One region of the Mesorhizobium sp. CA10 genome, then DNA from elsewhere that is predicted to be linked to it. Evidence: predicted binding sites of a transcription regulator. Region 1 holds the regulator's gene; each other region holds the start of a gene.
The links. The regulator LexA, encoded in region 1, represses DNA repair genes until DNA is damaged. The targets are predictions, from matches to a motif close to TGTTCNNNNTGTGTTCNG.
Positions count from the first base shown of each region.

Region 2: dinB (DNA polymerase IV) is a predicted target of LexA. The motif match lies at 1,202-1,219, and genes of this name have one in related genera.
Region 3: ruvC (crossover junction endodeoxyribonuclease RuvC) is a predicted target of LexA. The motif match lies at 2,009-2,026, and genes of this name have one in related genera.
Region 4: LB535_RS24990 (sel1 repeat family protein) is a predicted target of LexA. The motif match lies at 2,607-2,624, and genes of this name have one in related genera.

Region 1 covers NZ_JAIUHV010000003.1:611,735-615,906, reverse strand. Annotated here, with positions in the region: gene kynU (kynureninase) at 1-1,135, opposite strand, end outside; gene lexA (transcriptional repressor LexA) at 1,568-2,302, shown strand; gene LB535_RS09975 (ComEC/Rec2 family competence protein) at 2,339-4,172, opposite strand, start outside.
Region 2 covers NZ_JAIUHV010000004.1:43,664-47,835, reverse strand. Annotated here, with positions in the region: gene LB535_RS10430 (polymerase) at 22-255, opposite strand; gene LB535_RS10425 (cupin domain-containing protein) at 635-1,015, shown strand; gene dinB (DNA polymerase IV) at 1,286-2,548, shown strand; gene LB535_RS10415 (patatin-like phospholipase family protein) at 2,773-4,011, shown strand; gene LB535_RS10410 (SDR family oxidoreductase) at 4,167-4,172, shown strand, end outside.
Region 3 covers NZ_JAIUHV010000010.1:214,247-218,418, forward strand. Annotated here, with positions in the region: gene LB535_RS21345 (DUF1465 family protein) at 117-647, shown strand; gene LB535_RS21350 (glycosyltransferase family 2 protein) at 896-1,960, shown strand; gene ruvC (crossover junction endodeoxyribonuclease RuvC) at 2,068-2,577, shown strand; gene ruvA (Holliday junction branch migration protein RuvA) at 2,588-3,208, shown strand; gene ruvB (Holliday junction branch migration DNA helicase RuvB) at 3,252-4,172, shown strand, end outside.
Region 4 covers NZ_JAIUHV010000014.1:116,773-120,944, forward strand. Annotated here, with positions in the region: gene LB535_RS24970 (AMP nucleosidase) at 1-962, opposite strand, end outside; gene LB535_RS24975 (hypothetical protein) at 1,237-1,431, opposite strand; gene LB535_RS28900 (hypothetical protein) at 1,498-1,632, opposite strand; gene LB535_RS24980 (DUF2147 domain-containing protein) at 1,980-2,321, opposite strand; gene LB535_RS24985 (hypothetical protein) at 2,391-2,579, opposite strand; gene LB535_RS24990 (sel1 repeat family protein) at 2,759-3,025, shown strand; gene LB535_RS24995 (ABC transporter substrate-binding protein) at 3,393-4,172, shown strand, end outside.

The sequences.
Region 1 (4,172 bases):
GCGTGAAGCCGAAACGAATGGTGGATGGCGCGCGGAAATCGCCAATCACGCCGCGCTCGATCAAGGCGCGCATCACCTGGTAGCCATTTGGATGGGCGAACGATACCTGGCTGCCGCGTTCTGCGCCTGAGCGCGGGCTCTCCAGCTCAAGACCGAAGCCGCCGCATTTGGCTTCGACAAGCCGGATGAACAGGTCCGTCAGCGCGACGCTTTTTCCCCGCACGGCCCTGATGTCGACATCGTTCCACATATCCAGCGCGCCTTTCAGCGCGCGCATCGACAGCACCGGCTGCGTTCCGCACAGGAACCGCCGGATGCCCGTGCCCGCGGCGTAGCCCTGCTCGAACGCGAAAGGCCGGGCATGGCCCCACCAGCCGCTGAGCGGCTGGCGAATGTCGCGGTGGTGGCGGTTCGCGGCGTAGATGAAGGCTGGCGAGCCCGGCCCGCCATTGAGATACTTGTAGGTGCAGCCAATGGCGAAATCGGCATTAGAGCCGTCGAGATCCACCGGCAGCGCACCCGCCGTGTGGCAGAGGTCCCAGACGATCAGCGCGCCGGCTTCATGAGCCTTGCGGGTGAGCGCCGCCATGTCGCGCAGCCGGCCGGATTTGTAGTTGACGTGGTTGACCAGGATGACCGCGACGCGATCGTCGACCAGTTCCTCAATCGTCGGGGCATCGGCGCCTTCGAGCCGCAGCACCGTGCCGGGCCGCGTCGATGCGACGCCTTCCGCCATGTAGAGGTCGGTCGGAAAGCTGTCGCCCTCGGCAACGATCACCGAACGCTCGGGCCGCATTGTAAGTGCCGCATGCAGGACCTTGTAGATGTTGATCGAAGTCGTGTCGCAAACGACCGTCTGGCCGGGTTTCGCGCCGATCAGCCGTCCTAGCTGGTCACCCAGCTCGATGGGCATATCGAACCAGCCGGCGGTGTTCCAGGCGCGAATGAGATCCCGCGCCCATTCCTGCCTCGCGGCAGTCTCGATCTCGCTGAAGGCGTCGATCGAAGCAGCGCCCAGCGAATTGCCGTCGAGGTATATGACGTCTTCCGGCAAGACGAAGCGATCGCGCATGGCGCGCAGCGGATCCGCGGCATCCATCGCCTCGACTTCGGCGAGATCAGGAATTCCCCTCATTGTGCTGCCCCCTCCGTTTCGATCTGGCCAAGGGGGTTGTCTCACCACCCTCGGCGACAGGGCAAGAACCTTTGGTCCTATGTTAGCTGGTCCATAGACGGCGAAGACTGCGGATCGGAACTTCGCCAAGGTTGGCATTTTGGATTCGTTTCGTTCACGGTGCGGCGCGCTTACGGAACGAGCCGACGTGATCCCATCCGCCGCTTCGTGATCGTGTCGGCTCTTGTTTCAGCTTAACGAAGCTCCAAAATCGAGCGGAATCAATGCCGCTGTCCTACAAGGGCGGCCAAGGCATCACCGGATGCGACATTGTTTCGGCAGCGTTAACAAATTCACTAAACTTTAAACGGTTGCGGAACACAACTGGAACAGATAGTGTTTGTTCTGGGTTTGTTTTTCTGATTCTGGTTTCAGAACCCGTGGGGGCCGCCGATGCTGACGCGCAAACAACATGAACTCCTGATGTTCATCCATGAACGCCTGAAGGAGAGCGGGATTCCTCCATCATTCGATGAGATGAAGGAGGCGCTCGACCTTGCCTCCAAGTCCGGCATCCACCGGCTGATCACGGCGCTGGAAGAACGCGGCTTCATTCGCCGGCTGCCGAACCGGGCGCGCGCGCTGGAAGTGCTGCGCCTGCCCGACTCGATCGCGCCTGGCCTGAATGCCGCGAAGAAGTTTTCGCCGAGCATCATCCAAGGCGGCCAAGGCAATCTCAGTCGCCAGGTCAAGCCAACGACGCCATCGCGCACCCCGACGCCAAGCAATGACGACGAGGCCGCGGCGGCCGTATCCATTCCGGTGATGGGCCGCATCGCCGCCGGCGTGCCGATTGACGCCATCCAGCACCAGACGCATTCGATCTCGGTGCCGCCGGACATGATCATGGGCGGCGAGTATTACGCGTTGGAGGTCAAGGGCGACTCGATGATCGAGGCCGGCATCTTCGATGGCGACACCGTCATCATCCGCAATGCCAACACCGCAAGCCCGGGTGAGATCGTGGTGGCGCTGGTCGACGATGAGGAGGCGACGCTTAAGCGTTTCCGCCGCAAGGGTGCCTCGATCGCGCTCGAGGCCGCCAACCCAGCCTATGAGACCCGGATCTTCGGACCGGACCGGGTCAAGGTTCAAGGCAAGCTCGTGGGACTCATCCGCCGCTACTGAGCAGAACTGGCCGGCCTTCTTCGCCCGAACGACAGTCTATTGGGCCGGTGCGGCGGCTGGTTTTTCCGGCTGCTTATAGGGCGCCAGTCCCCTCGCCTCGCGCGTGTATTTTCGCTGCTCGTGCCAGGGTCGGTATGGTTCTACGACCGCGTGGCGGACGGTTGGCCGCGCGGTTGCCGATTGCGGATCGAAGAAAACGGCGGCGCTGCCGTCGCGCGCCAGCTGCCGCTTGGTGACGACGAGCACACGCGGATCGCGGCATGGGTTATAGGCCGTGGCGTCGTTGATGACGATGAGGTCGGCGAAACCGCAGGCCGGCCGGGCGGCGTCGCGGGTCTCGGCGAGCGCGACGATCGCGCCGGAAGGATGCCGGCCGATGCAGAGATCGCCGCTGCAATAGAAGGGCGAGCCGGGCGGCAGGTCGACGGGATCGGCAATGTCCAGCGTATCTTTGGCGAACCTTTCCGGCGGCACGATCTCCTCGGCTTTCAGCGCCCGTTTCCAGTTGTCGGTGGTGAACTCGTTGGAGCGTTCGCGATTGACGGCAAGCTCGCCGCCGCCGATCGGCATCGCCACCAGATGCGCATCCTCCGAGATAAGCACGTCCGGTGTGCGGACATGCGGAATGGCCAGCAGCGCAGCGAGCGCGAAAGGTACGGCGGCAAGCCTCAGCCAGGTGGTGGCCATCGTCGCGATGACCAGCGCGACCGTCGCCAGCAGCACCGACTGGATTGAGATCAGCCCCACGGCGTCGACCGGTGAGCGCTCGGAAATCCATGCCGAAATGGCGATCATCGCCGTCAGGCCTTTGCCCATGACAAAGAGGAACGGACCGTCGAAGCCGAAGGGCATGGCCAGCGCGCTCAGCACGGCGAACGGGATGACGATCAGTGAGACGATCGGCATGACCGCCAGATTGGCCAGCAGGCTGAGCGGCGACACCCGCTGGAAGTGCCAGATGGCAAACAACAATGTCGCGCTGCCCGCGATGAGCGACGTCACGGCGGCGCCACCCGCTCCAATCGCCAGTTTTCGCGATAGGAACCCGAGAAACGAACGCTTTGCCGGCGGCGCGGTCGTTTTGCCGGCGCGATAGTCGGCGAAGCCGGCATAGGCGCCGACCAGGGCGGCGGTGGCAGCGAAGGACATCTGGAAGCTCGGGCCGACCACTTCGTGCGGCGAGACCAGGATGACGGCGATGGCAGAGATCGCCAGGTTGCGCATGGTCAGCGCTGCGCGGTCGAAAAGCACGGCGACCAGCATCACGCCAAGCATGATGAAGCTTCGCTCGGCCGCCACCACGATGCCGGAGATCACGAGATAGGCGGCGATCGACGCCAGCGCGATGCCAGCGGCATATTTCTTCACCGGCCGGCGCGACGAGAAATCCGGAAACAGCGCGAAGGCGCCGCGTAGCAGGACCATGATCGTGCCGGCGACCAGCGCCATGTGCAGGCCGGAGATCGAAATGATGTGGTAGATGCCGGTCCGTCGCATCGACTCGTTGATGGCTTCCGGAATGCCGGCACGAACGCCGACGATCAGCGCCGCCGCGATCTCGCCCTCGGAACCGCCGATGCTGCTCCTGATGTGGTCGGCAATCCCCTCGCGAGCATTTTCTATGGCCGATGCCACGCGCGCGCCAAACGGCACTTCCGTTGCCGCAGTCGGGGTCGACGCGACAAGTTTCGGATCGCCCAGGAAAAAGCCGCTGGCGCCGATGCCGGCAAAATAGCTGTCGAACGAAAAGTCGTAGCTGTCCGGCCTGACCGGACCTGTCGGCGGCAGCAGCTTGGCATAGCCGGTCAGCATCGACCCGGCTGTCATGTCGGACGGGATCCTGCGCGCCGACAGCCTGATGCGGTCCGGC
Region 2 (4,172 bases), on a different contig from region 1:
GACTGGTTCCCGCGCCCGGCTTCATCCGCGCGGCCTGGCGGGCGCGAGCTTGAGGTCGAAGCGGGCCGGCAGGCATGGCTCGAGGCAGGCTCGGCGCAGCGATCCGGTCGCAATCGTATCGACCGGGAGAAGGATCACCATACGGGCCTGGCGCTCGGGCCAGAGCGGCCTGCCGAAGACGAAGAAGACGCCGCCGACCAGGCCGGCCAGAAGCAGTGCGGCAAACAGATTGGCGATCATCTTACCGGGTTGCACGGCCCTCAACTCCAGGAGCGGTTTCAGGGAAAGGCGTGCCCGCCATATCGCAGGAATAGCGGGCACGCCGTGGTCAACCGCCGATGAAGGGACTTTGTCCGGCGGCTTGCTAGCCAATGATTTTGGTGCCGTCGTTGTTTCCTGAAAATAGGCGTGTCGGGCCTCTGCGTTCGTGCGATGGGACTTCGGTCCGAAGATGGCCCGGGACCGTCGCCCGAGGGCCTGGAATATCCACCTTCCACGACAATGCGCCAAGTGTTCGGCTGAGCTCGCGGTCACCTCTATTAATTAGCAATCGCTCATAATAAGGCTTATGAATACACTCGCGGTCGCCGACGATCGCAACGTCAGGCGCCGCTTCACACATGGGAGGGATACCATGGCCGAAGTTGCAATGAAGGTGACGAAACTCGAATCCAAATCGCACAACAATCCCGATGAGGTCCGCGCGCCCGCCAAGACGCGTGTCGAGATCGTCCGGCTCCCGGGCTATACGCTCGGGCGGATGAACATGCAGCCGGGCTGGAAATGGTCCGAATGCGTGAAGCCGGTGGTCAAGACCGACAGCTGCCAGGTCTCGCATGTCGGCTATGCCGTGTCCGGCTCGATCACAGTACGGATGACCGACGGCACGCAAAAGACCATCGAGGCGGGCACTTCCTACACCATCCCGCCCGGCCACGACGCCTGGGTGGAAGGCAACCAGCCGTTCCAATGCATCGAGGTGCTGAGCGCCGAAGAATACGCCAAGCCGGCATAGCGCAGACAGTCGCAATTTACGTTCAGAAGCGAAGGAGGGACCGCCTCGCGAGGCGATCCCTCCTCATGCTGCGGCGGCGTGTCCCGCGCAAAGGTCATGCGCACAACCGGCGTTCTATCTGTGGCTGCGCCCCCAGTTGTGGAAACCTGCACGGCCAAGCGTGGTGGCTTGACAGAGAGCTTCTTTTGTTCTCTTTATGTTCCGTTAATTCCCCTTACAAAAGACGCAGCTAATGCTGCAATGCCACACAAATGGCCATGGGAGCGCGCGATGGCCGCCACGAACACCGCCGCGGCCGCCACCATCCTGCATGCCGACCTCGACGCCTTCTACGCCTCGGTCGAGCAGCTGCTAGATCCGTCATTGCGTGGCAAGCCGATCACCGTCGGCGGAGGCGTGGTGCTGGCGGCCTCCTATGAGGCGAAAATCTTTGGCGTGCGCGGCGGCATGCCGGGCCGCAAAGCGCGCGAGCTCTGCCCTCAGCTCATCTTCGTCGGCGGTCATTTTTCCGAATACCAGCGCCTCGGCGACGCCGCGATCAAGGTGCTCGACGACTTCACGCCGGCGGTCGAGCGCATCTCGATCGACGAGGCTTTTGCCGACGTCGCCGGCTGCACGCATCTGTTCGGATCGCCGCAAGAGATCGCGCGAAAAATCCGCGAGCGGGTGAAGGCCGAGCTCGGTCTGCCGATCTCGATCGGCGTGGCGCGGACGAAGCATCTGGCCAAGATCGCCTCGCAGGTAGCCAAGCCCGACGGGCTGGTGGTGGTCGAGCCCGACAGCGAGCTCGCCTTCCTGCACGACCTGCCTGTCACGCTGATGTGGGGTGTCGGCCCGGCGACCAAGGCCAGGCTGGCCGAGATCGGTGTCGAGACGATCGGGCAATTGGCGCGCACCCATAGCGGGGCGCTGGAGCGGCTGATCGGCCATGCCGCCGGCCAGAAGCTTGCCGCGCTCGCCTGGAACCGCGACCCGCGAAAACTCGAGGCACACCGCCGCGCGCATTCTGCCGGCGCGCAATCGGCGCTCGGCAGGAAGCCGGCAGTGCCGCGCGTCTTCGTGCCGACGCTCCTGCATCTGGCCGACCGCGTGGCCAGCCGGTTGCGCGCCAAGGACCGGCCCGGGCGCACAGTGACGGTGCGGGTTCGCTTCGCTGATCTGCGCGCTGTGAGCCGCTCGATCACGCTCGACCAGCCGATCCAGGCGACCGCGATGCTGGCGGAGATCGCCGAGGAACTGGTGCGCGGCGTGCTTGCCGCCCATCCGGGCGAGAGGGACATCTCGCTGCTCGCCATCTCTGTCTCGCATCTGGAGGAACATGCCGAGCTGCAGCTCGAACTGCCGCTCGGGCTGGCGGACGAGAAGCTGAGGCCCGGCAGCCGCAAAGGCCTCGCGCGCTTCGGCGCCGACCGGGCGGTGGACAAGATCCGCCAGCGCTTCGGCAAGGAGGCGGTCGGCTACGGCACGGTAGCGCTGGAAGGTCCGCGCTCAGTGCCGGACGGGTTTAGGGAATTGGCCGAAAAGGAGCTGTGAGTGGCTGAGGCATCTCCTCTGGCGCCATTGGAGATTGACGAAAGCCTACGCGCCGTCCGTGCGCTGCGTACCAACCGCTTCGGGTAATCTCCCCGTCCGTCGGCGCGGGCCGATTTCCAATCTGTGAAGTTACGCGTTCCCCCACTTGCAAGAATGTCGGTGCTGGGCTCGATTGCGCAAAGCCAGGCTTAAGGACGCCGGACGGACAGGCAAAGGGGGCCGCGATGGAGCCGATTGCGGCTGGATCACCACCGGACGCGCATGGCGGCGCGCCCGAGCGCTATGATCTCGGCCTCTGCCTGTCGGGCGGCGGCTACCGCGCCATGCTGTTTCATGCTGGCGCGATATGCCGCCTCAACGAGGCCGGGCTGCTCCAGAAACTCGACATGGTAAGCTCGGTCTCGGGCGGCTCGATAGCCGCCGGGCTGCTGGCGGTACTTTGGCCGCGTTTCGCCTTCGTCAACGGTGTCGCCGCCAATTTCGATATCTATCTGAACAGGATACTGGAGTTCTCGCAAGTATTCCTCGACGCGCCGGCGATCTTCAAAGGCCTGCTCAACCCGCTTTCGAGCGCGGCGCGCGAAGTCGCCGCCTGCTACGAGAGACATTTGTTCGACGGCTCAAGGCCGATGCTGAAGAGCCTGCCGGAAAAACCCTGGTTCGTGTTCTGCTCCAGCAATCTCGGCACCGGCTCGCTGTTCCGGCTGTCGCGGCGCTATATCGCCGACTATCGCATCGGCGTCGCCTACCAGGCCGACCTGCCGGTGGCTCTCGCGGTTGCCGCCTCCTCGGCCTTCCCGCCTTTCCTGTCGCCGCTGCGGCTCGACCTCTCGCCCTTCGCGTGGAAGAACGACAAGCTCGACCCCTCTGTCGGCCCGCCGGTGCCGCCGCGGCGCGCCGTGCTCACCGATGGCGGCGTCTACGACAATCACGGCATCGAGCCGGCGCTGAAACGCTGCCGCTGGCTGCTGGTCAGCGACGCCGGCGCGCCGTGGCAGGCTTCGAGCGCCGGCTATCGGAACTGGTTCTCGCAGTTGAAACGCGTGCTCGACACCACCGACAACCAGGTGCGCTCGCTCAGGCGCCGGGATCTGGTGGCGCGCTTCCAGGCGGCCAAGGACGCCGACGATCGTGGCCTGGCCAATGACGCGACCCGGCCCGGCTATGCGGCGACGCGCGGCGTCTTCTGGTCGATCGCAAGCAAGCCCGACACGGCCGAGCCGACCTTCGTGCAGACCGCCGCCACCGCACCTGCCGATATCGGCACCTCGCTGCATTTCCTGGGCAGCGAAGAGACGGTCGATCTGGTGAACTGGGGCTATTGCGCCGCCGACCAGGCGCTGCGGGGCTGGTACGAGCCGGCAGTGGCTGCGGGCAAGGGCGTGCCGCTGAAAGCGGGCGACGTGAAGCCCGGCCGCTGCGCTGTGGTGTCGAAGACGCTGATGAGTATGTTCAAGGTTTGAGGGTGCTCGAACTGCCAATTTCCCCCTTGTGGGGGAGATTGGCAGTTCCGCCGCCTTCGCCAATTATCAATCGCCTTGGCGCAATCCAATCCGGTTCATCCCCTGCCCTGCGCATGCTAACAGGGTCAACCCAAACACCCGGGATGGACAGCGACATGGCG
Region 3 (4,172 bases), on a different contig from region 1:
AAACATGCGCTTGCCTTCATTGGCATCGAAGCGCATTTTCAAGCCTCAGTCATTTAGGGTGCGGGCCGCGTCGGCAAGGATGCCGAATCGGCTTGCGGCAGTGCAGGGGCGTATCGATGAACGAGCCTTCGAAGGGCAGCGCGAAAACCATAAAACTGGCGGAGCGCCGGGTTTTCTCTCAATCCTTCAAGCCGCTTTACCAGGAAGGCATGGGGCTGGTCGAACAGGCCGCCGAATATCTCGATGGCAAGGGCAGGCTCGAAGCCAAGAAATTGTCGCGCACGGCAGCGACGCTCTATGCGGCCGAATCGATGCGGCTGACCACAAGGCTTATGCAGGTCGCCTCCTGGCTGCTTTTGCAGCGGGCGGCGAATTCCGGCGAGATGACGCGCGACCAAGTTGCTTCGGAGAAATCCAAGGTGCGTCTCGACACCGCGTCCGCGCATGACGAGGCGCTTGGCTGGAACGAGCTGCCCAAGGATTTTCTGGACCTCGTGACGCGCTCGCTGCGCCTGCAGTCGCTGGTGCGGCGCATGGACGAGGAAATCTATGGCGGCGTCATCAGCGAGACGCACGCGCCCAGCCGGCGTGCCAATCCGGTGTCCGACCAGATCAGTCTTTTGAACACGGCGTTCGCGCGCGGCTGAACCCGCGTTTGCAAAAAACGATAGCGGTAGCGGCGCGCAGGTCGACACCTGTGATTCCGAGTGCTCTTCGATATTGCGGCGGCCGTCATCGTATTGAAGGCTATGCCGGCCTCCGCGGGAAAGATCACACTTGCCTTGAAGCGATAGGCCCCTAGTTGGAGCCGTTCGCCGCAGCCGGGTCGACCCGAGCCGGTCCTGCAAGAAAACCACCGTCACTGTGACCAAAGCAGATTGCGAGGCTTGACCCCGTGCATTCGCCATTGGACCGCATCCCGGTATCGATCATCATCCCCAACTACAATTACGAACAGTTTCTAGGACGCGCCATCGACAGCGCGTTGGAGCAGGACCACCGAAATGTCGAGGTCGTCGTCGTCGACGACGCATCGACGGATGCATCGGTGGCCGTGATCGAATCCTACGGCGACAAAATACGTCCGTGCCTCAGGCGCAGGAATGGCGGACATGCGGCTGCGTTCAATACCGGGTTCGAGGCGAGCACCGGAGAGATCGTCCTTTTCCTCGACGCCGACGACTATCTCTATCCGAACGCCGTCTCCGAGGTTCTGGACGAGTGGGATGCGGATGTCGCCCAAGCGCAATTCAGATTGCATCTCGTTGATGAGGACCAGCATATCAAGGATGTCTTTCCACCGCCGGAACAGCCGTTCGATTCAGGCGACGTGGTGCCGGAATTGCTGCGCAAGGGGCGGTACCGTACGACGGTGACAAGCGGGCTGGCGTTCGACCGCGAGGCGCTGGAAACGATAATGCCGATGCCTGAAAGCGATTTCCGGCAAGGCGCCGACGGCTATCTCGCAACCCTGGCGCCGCTGCACGGAGAGGTGAAATCCATCGATACCTGCCTTGGCGCCTACCGCATCCACGGCTCCAATCATTCGATCTTTGCCGAAAAGCTTGCCGAGCGGGCGCGTTGGCGCGTGCAGCATGATTTCCGGCGTCTCGAAGCCTTGTCCGACCGGGCGGCCGAGATCGGCTTGACCGTGCCGCCGGATGCCGGCCTTCGCGATCCGGTGCATCTGGAAGAGCGGCTGGCTTCGCTCTGCGTCGACGAGCCCCAGCATCCGGTCGCCACCGACTCCCGGCTGGGACTGGCAAGAGCGGGCGCCGCCGCCAGCCTGGAAATGAACGCATCCTGGCGGCGTCGGGCTGCTCTGGCGGCCTGGTTCCTTTGCATCGGAATCCTGCCGCGGCGCATGGGCAATGCAGTCCTGGCGTGGAAGCTGGTCGCATCGTCCAGGCCAGCATTTCTCACGCGACTGTCGAAAACCATCCGCCGCGTGACGAATTAGGCATCTCCCTGTTGTTGTACGGAAACGGCGCATAGCCGAGATTGCAATTGTTTCCGGTTTGTTCACATTTTGCTGACATCGCTTGCCGCCACGGCTAGACTTGGCGCATGGGGGAAGCGATTCGCATCATCGGCATCGATCCGGGCCTGAGGCGCACCGGTTGGGGTATTATCGACAGCGTGGGCAATTCGCTGCGCTTCATCGCATCCGGCACGGTGCGGTCCGACGAGAAGGAGTCGCTGGCGACAAGACTCTGCCAGCTGCATGATGGCTTGGCCGAGGTGCTGCACCAGGCCATGCCGCATGAGGCTGCGGTCGAGCAGACTTTCGTCAACAAGGACGCGACGGCGACGCTGAAGCTCGGCCAGGCGCGCGGCATCGCCATGCTGGTGCCGGCGCGCGCCGGGCTGGTGGTGGCCGAATATGCCCCCAATGCCGTCAAGAAGGCGGTTATCGGCGTCGGCCACGGCGAGAAGAAGCAGATCCACATGATGGTGAAGGTGCTGATGCCGAAGGCTGTCTTCGACACCGACGACGCCGCCGACGCTCTGGCCATCGCCATCTGCCATGCGCATCACCGCCCGAGCACAGCCTACCGCATGGCCGCGCTGGCGTGAGGGGACAATCATGATCGGCAAGCTGAAAGGCACGCTGGACGAGATCGACGAAGATAGCTGCGTCATCGACGTGCATGGCGTCGGCTATGTCGCGCACTGTTCGGCGCGCACGCTGGCCGCCTTGCCCTCGCCCGGCGAGGCGGTGGTGCTGTTCATCGAGACCTATGTGCGCGAGGACATGATCCGGCTCTATGGCTTCCAGACCGGGCTGGAGCGCGAGTGGTTTCGCCTCTTGATGAACAATGTCCAGGGCGTCGGCGCCAAGGTGGCGCTGGCCATCCTATCGACGCTGGCGCCGGCCGACCTCGCCAATGCGATCGCGCTGCGCGACATCGCCATGGTTTCGCGCGCGCCCGGCGTCGGCAAGAAGGTGGCCGAGCGCATCGTCACCGAACTGCGCACCAAGGCGCCTGCCTATGCGGGCGCGGCCAGCGGTACGATCGGGCTCAAGCAGGAGCTTGGCGAAGGCGTCGCGGCCGCACCGATCACCGATGCGGTCTCGGCGCTCGTCAATCTCGGCTATTCGCGCGACATCGCAGCGAACGCGGTTGCCGCGGCGCTGAAGTCGGCCGGCGAGGGCGCGGATGCGTCCAAGCTCATCCGCTTCGGCCTGAAGGAACTGGCGCGGTGAAGCGACGCTTGTCCCGCCATTGGTCCTATGCAAGGAAGGCGGCATGACCCTTTCGCCCCGCCTCATTGCCCCCGACAAGCGTGGCGAGGATGCCGACCAGACCTTGCGGCCGCAGTCGCTCGACGAATTCGTCGGCCAGGCGGCGGTGCGTGCCAATCTGAAGGTCTTCGTCGATGCAGCCAAGAGCCGCGGCGAGGCGCTCGACCATGTGCTGTTCGTCGGGCCGCCGGGGCTCGGCAAGACGACGCTGGCGCAGATCATGGCGCGCGAGCTCGGCGTCAATTTCCGCTCGACCTCGGGTCCGGTCATCGCCAAGGCGGGCGATTTGGCCGCGCTGCTCACCAATCTCGAGGAGCGCGACGTCCTTTTCATCGACGAGATCCATCGCCTCAACCCGGCGGTCGAGGAAATCCTCTATCCGGCAATGGAGGATTTCCAGCTCGATCTCATCATCGGCGAGGGGCCGGCGGCGCGGTCGGTCAAGATCGACCTTGCCCGTTTCACGCTGGTCGCGGCAACGACGAGGCTCGGCCTGCTGACCAATCCGTTGCGCGATCGTTTCGGCATTCCGGTCCGGCTCAATTTCTACACGGTCGAGGAGCTGGAGCAGATCGTGCGCCGCGGCGCCCGCATCCTGTCGATGCCGCTCGGCGACGATGGGGCGGTGGAGATCGCGCGCCGCGCGCGCGGCACACCGCGCATCGCCGGCAGACTGCTGCGCCGGGTGCGCGATTTTGCTTCGGTCGCCGGCGACGGTCATGTCGACAGGAGGATCGCCGACGAGGCGCTGACCAGGCTGGAGGTCGATGCGCTCGGCCTCGACGCGCTCGACCGCCGCTATCTGTCGATGATCGCGCGCAATTTCGGCGGCGGCCCGGTCGGCATCGAGACGATCGCGGCCGGACTCTCCGAGCCGCGCGACGCGATCGAGGACATCATCGAGCCTTACCTGATCCAGCAGGGC
Region 4 (4,172 bases), on a different contig from region 1:
GCCAGCACATAGTCGCCCAACGCCTGCGTGTTGCGCAGCCCGGCGCAGTGGCCAAGCATCACCCAGGCATGCGGCCTCAGCACCGCTATATGGTCGGTGATGGTCTTGGCGTTGGACGGGCCGACGCCGATATTGACCATGGTGATGCCGCCATGGCCCGGCTTCTTCAGGTGGTAGGCCGGCATCTGGGGCAGGCGGTGCGGCGGCGTTCCTTCGCTCGGCGAGCCGGCCCCCGCCTTGGTCAGGACATTGCCCGGTTCGACGAATTCACTGTAGCCGCCTCCACCACTCTCCATCAGTTCGCGAGCCCGCGCCACGAATTCGTCGATGTAGAACTGGTAATTGGTGAACAGCACGAAATTCTGGAAATGCTGCGGGCTGGTCGCCGTGTAGTGCGTCATGCGGTGCAGCGAATAATCGATGCGCTGCGCGGTGAAAGGCGCCAGCGGCCGCGGCTCGCCGAACGCCACCTCGAAGGTGCCGTTGGCGATCTGGTCGTCGGTGCCGTCGAGATCGGGCACGTCGAACAGGTCGCGGATCGGTCGCTTGATGCGCTCGGCGGCGGCGCCGTCGACATAGGTGCCTTCCAGGAAGGCGAAATGCAGCGGGATGGGTGTCGTCGATTCCGAGACCGTCACCGTCACGCCGTGATTGCGCATGATGAGCCGGAGCTGCTCGATGAGATAGTTCTCGAACAGTTGCGGCTGCGTGATCGTGGTGGCGAAATGGCCGGGCGTCGGCATATGGCCATAGGCCTGGCGCGAGTCGACCTGGCTGAACGAGGTCGTGGTGACGCCGATCTGCGGATAGAAGGCCCGGTAGCGCTTGCTTTCATCTCCGCCCGCGGCAAGGGCTGAGAAAGAATCGCGCAGGAATTTGGTGTTGCGGTCGTAGAGCGTCTGCAGCGCCGCGACGGCCTTTCTGGCATCGTGGAAGTCCTGCTTGCCGAAGGGCTCCGGCATGACGACCGAGTCGATGGCTTGGGGGTAGATTCGCTTTTCCATGGCTCAATATAGAGATTTGGAAGAGCGGTTGGGAGGGGTGAGCGGACAGGAACCGCAACCCAGCTGGAGATTTTTGTTATCGCTCCAATTCAAGGTGTGACCTGATTCAGGTCAGGCCGAGTCGAGAAAGGTGGATTCCGAGAACCGGAGCGCAGCGTACTTTTCGTACTTGAGCACCGGAAGCGCAGGAAGCCGCGTTTCGCAGGCCGGCCTCACCTGAATATCGTCACACCTACCCCCGCTGCAGGCTGATCAGCAACACGAAGCCTACGCTGGTGTTCTTGTGCGGCGGCGCCTCGATCCTATGGCTTGTATCGGCCCGCATCATCGGCACCGCCAGCACCGGGGCTGCCAGCAGCATCAGGATAAGCATCGCCCGCGGCAGCAGCCGGAGGATCTTCGTTGCATTGTCGGCGATGCGGTTCATTTTGGTGGTATCCCGGTTTCCAGCTTGGTCGATTTTAAGCTTTGTCGTTTCAGCGCTCGATTTGGTTCACAAGGCCGACAATGCGGGCACCGGCCGTTCCCAAGGGCGTGCCGAATGACCGGCCTCCGCCACCAGGATGGCGAAGAGCATGCCGAACAGGCTCATCAGCAGGCAGACGATGGTGAAGCGACGGGCAAGCATTTCTCTCTCCTTCAATGCGGGAGAAAATGCCTGACGGCCTCTGAACCGGTTCTGAGACCGGTATTCATCTGCGGTTCAAATTGATTTATGAGGGTCTTGCACGCGCGCCGGTGCCACAGCGCGGCGGAGCGCTGTCGCTGCAAAAAGAAAACGGGGCCGCGTAGAGCAATTCAGGAAAAGTGTGAGCGGTTTTCCGTCCGGGGTTGCGTCAAACAAAGACGCAATTCCAGGAAAAGTGTGAGCGGTTTTCCGTCCGGGATTGCGTCAAACAAAGAAATAGGGCGTTTCACCGTTCCGCAAAAACGGTGAAACACCCTTGGCCGTCTCGTATGGTCGGGAGTTGGCGCTCAGAGCTTGTGCCAGGTCTGGCTCTTGCAGATCAGGCCGCCGAGCACGCAGCCGCTCATCTTGAGCGCGGTGCCCGAGAGCGTCGCCTTGCCGGAATAGGTCTTGTCGTTTGCCGGGTCGGTGATGCTGCCGGCATATTTGTTGTCGCCGGCTGCCTTCAGCGAGCCGATCGTCTTGCCGGCGTATTTGCCGGTCTTGAGCGTGATCGAGAAAGAACCGCTCCCGCCGATCGCCGCGGTGTCGCCGGCCTGCGTCTTCCAGTTGCCTTCGATCGGGTCGGCGCATGCGGCGCCCGCCATGATCAAGGTGGCCGCCAGGGCCAGAGTCAGCTTTCGAAACATCGTGTCCACCTCCCTATGGGGTTGCGGCGGGCTCCAGTCCGCCTTCCTGCCCCTTACGCAAAGGTAAAGCTAATCCAGCCGCCGCCAAAACGAAAGCGGTGCCGCCACGGAAGGTTGCAAGGATTTTCGCCGCGCGGCCGACTGAAAATAAACGCGATCGAAAAACGCTTCGGTTTCCGTGGTTAGCGAAGTCTTGATTCCGCTGCCCGCAATTTTCATCGAATTTGACGCAAAATGGCTGAAACGCTGGATTCCCATGCTTAACGGTTTTCCGCGTTTACCTCTTGTTTTAGCTTTGTTTTCCTCAAATTAAGCAAGCCATTTAACGACGGATTCAAGGCCAGCCGTCATCCTCGAAAGCATCGAAAGAGCGGCTCGCCCCGAGGGGATACCAAGGGAAAAGGAGGCAGCTCTCGGGAGCCAGACAGGGGATTGAAATGGCACGCTTTGAAATGCTTGAAGACGGCTTCGGCGCCATGGGGGCAACTGCCCAGGCCGACATTCTTTTCGAACTGGGCATGATGTATGCGACGGGCCGCGATTGCGAGACCGATGTCGTTGCCGCCCACAAATGGTTCAACATCGCCGCGATCAAGGGCTCGGCCCGCGCCGCCGAGCTGCGCTCGGAACTGTCGGTCACCATGTCGAAGATCGAGATCGCCACGGCGCTGCGCGAAGCCCGCGAATGGATGACGATGCACTGATCCTCAGCGCGTAGCGCTCAGAGCTCATCGGGACAAGGCCGCGAAAAGACGGCCGGTCAAGAAGAACGAGAACGTGGCGGGTTGAGACAACCGAAGCCACGCAAAAAACAGGGAAGCGAGCGGGTTTCAGGCGCGGGGGCGTCTGGGGAGCTCGACTGCAAAAGCCGTGACCGACCGAAACAAGGTCGGCGCGGCTTTTTGAATTACGCTTGGTAATCAGGCGCGTGGCCCAAGAAATCCTCGTCGGAATGAACCAAAGCCGGCCTCACTGTCCTCTCGACAGTTTCGGCGAAGGGTGAAATTGTCCCGGCTCTGTGGAAGAAGCGCGGCCGGATCGGCACGCGCAAGTGGAGGAGTTCTTATAGTCATGAAAAAATTGGGTATTTTGAGCGCGGCCGCTTTTGGCCTGATGATGAGCGCCCCGGTTGCCTTCGCCGACGACATCACCATTTCGGTGGTCGGCCCCATGACCGGCCAGCTCGCCACCATCGGTGACCAGTTCAAGCAGGGCGCGCAGGCCGCCGCCGACGCGATCAATGCGGCTGGCGGCGTCAACGGCTCCCAGATCAAGCTCGACATCGAAGACGACCAGTGCGATCCGAAGCAGGCGGTCTCGGTCGCCAACCGCATCGTCGCCAACGGCGTCAAATTCGTCGATGGCCATGCCTGCTCGGGCTCCAGCATTCCGGCCTCGGCCGTCTATGCCGAAGCCGGCACGCTGATGATGAGCCCCGCCTCGTCCAACCCGGTGCTGACCGACGCCGCCGCCAAGGCCGGCTGGCCGACCATCATGCGCCTCTACACGCGTGACGACGCGCAGGGCGCCTTCATCGGCCCCTGGATCGCCAAGAAATACGCCGGCAAGAATGTCGTCGTCCTGCACGACAAGAGCGCCTACGGCCAGGGCGTTGCCGACGCCGTGAAGGCGACGATGAATGCCGGCGGTCTCAAGGAAGTCGACTACGAAGGCATCAATGCCGGCGAGAAGGATTATTCGGCCCTCGTCACCAAGCTGAAGGAACTGAAGGCCGACGTCGTCTATTTCGGCGGCTATCACCCCGAGGCGGGCCTGATCCTGCGTCAGGCGGCCGAGCAGAACGTCAAGTTCCAGCTGATCATGCCGGACTCGATCGCTTCGCCGGAATTC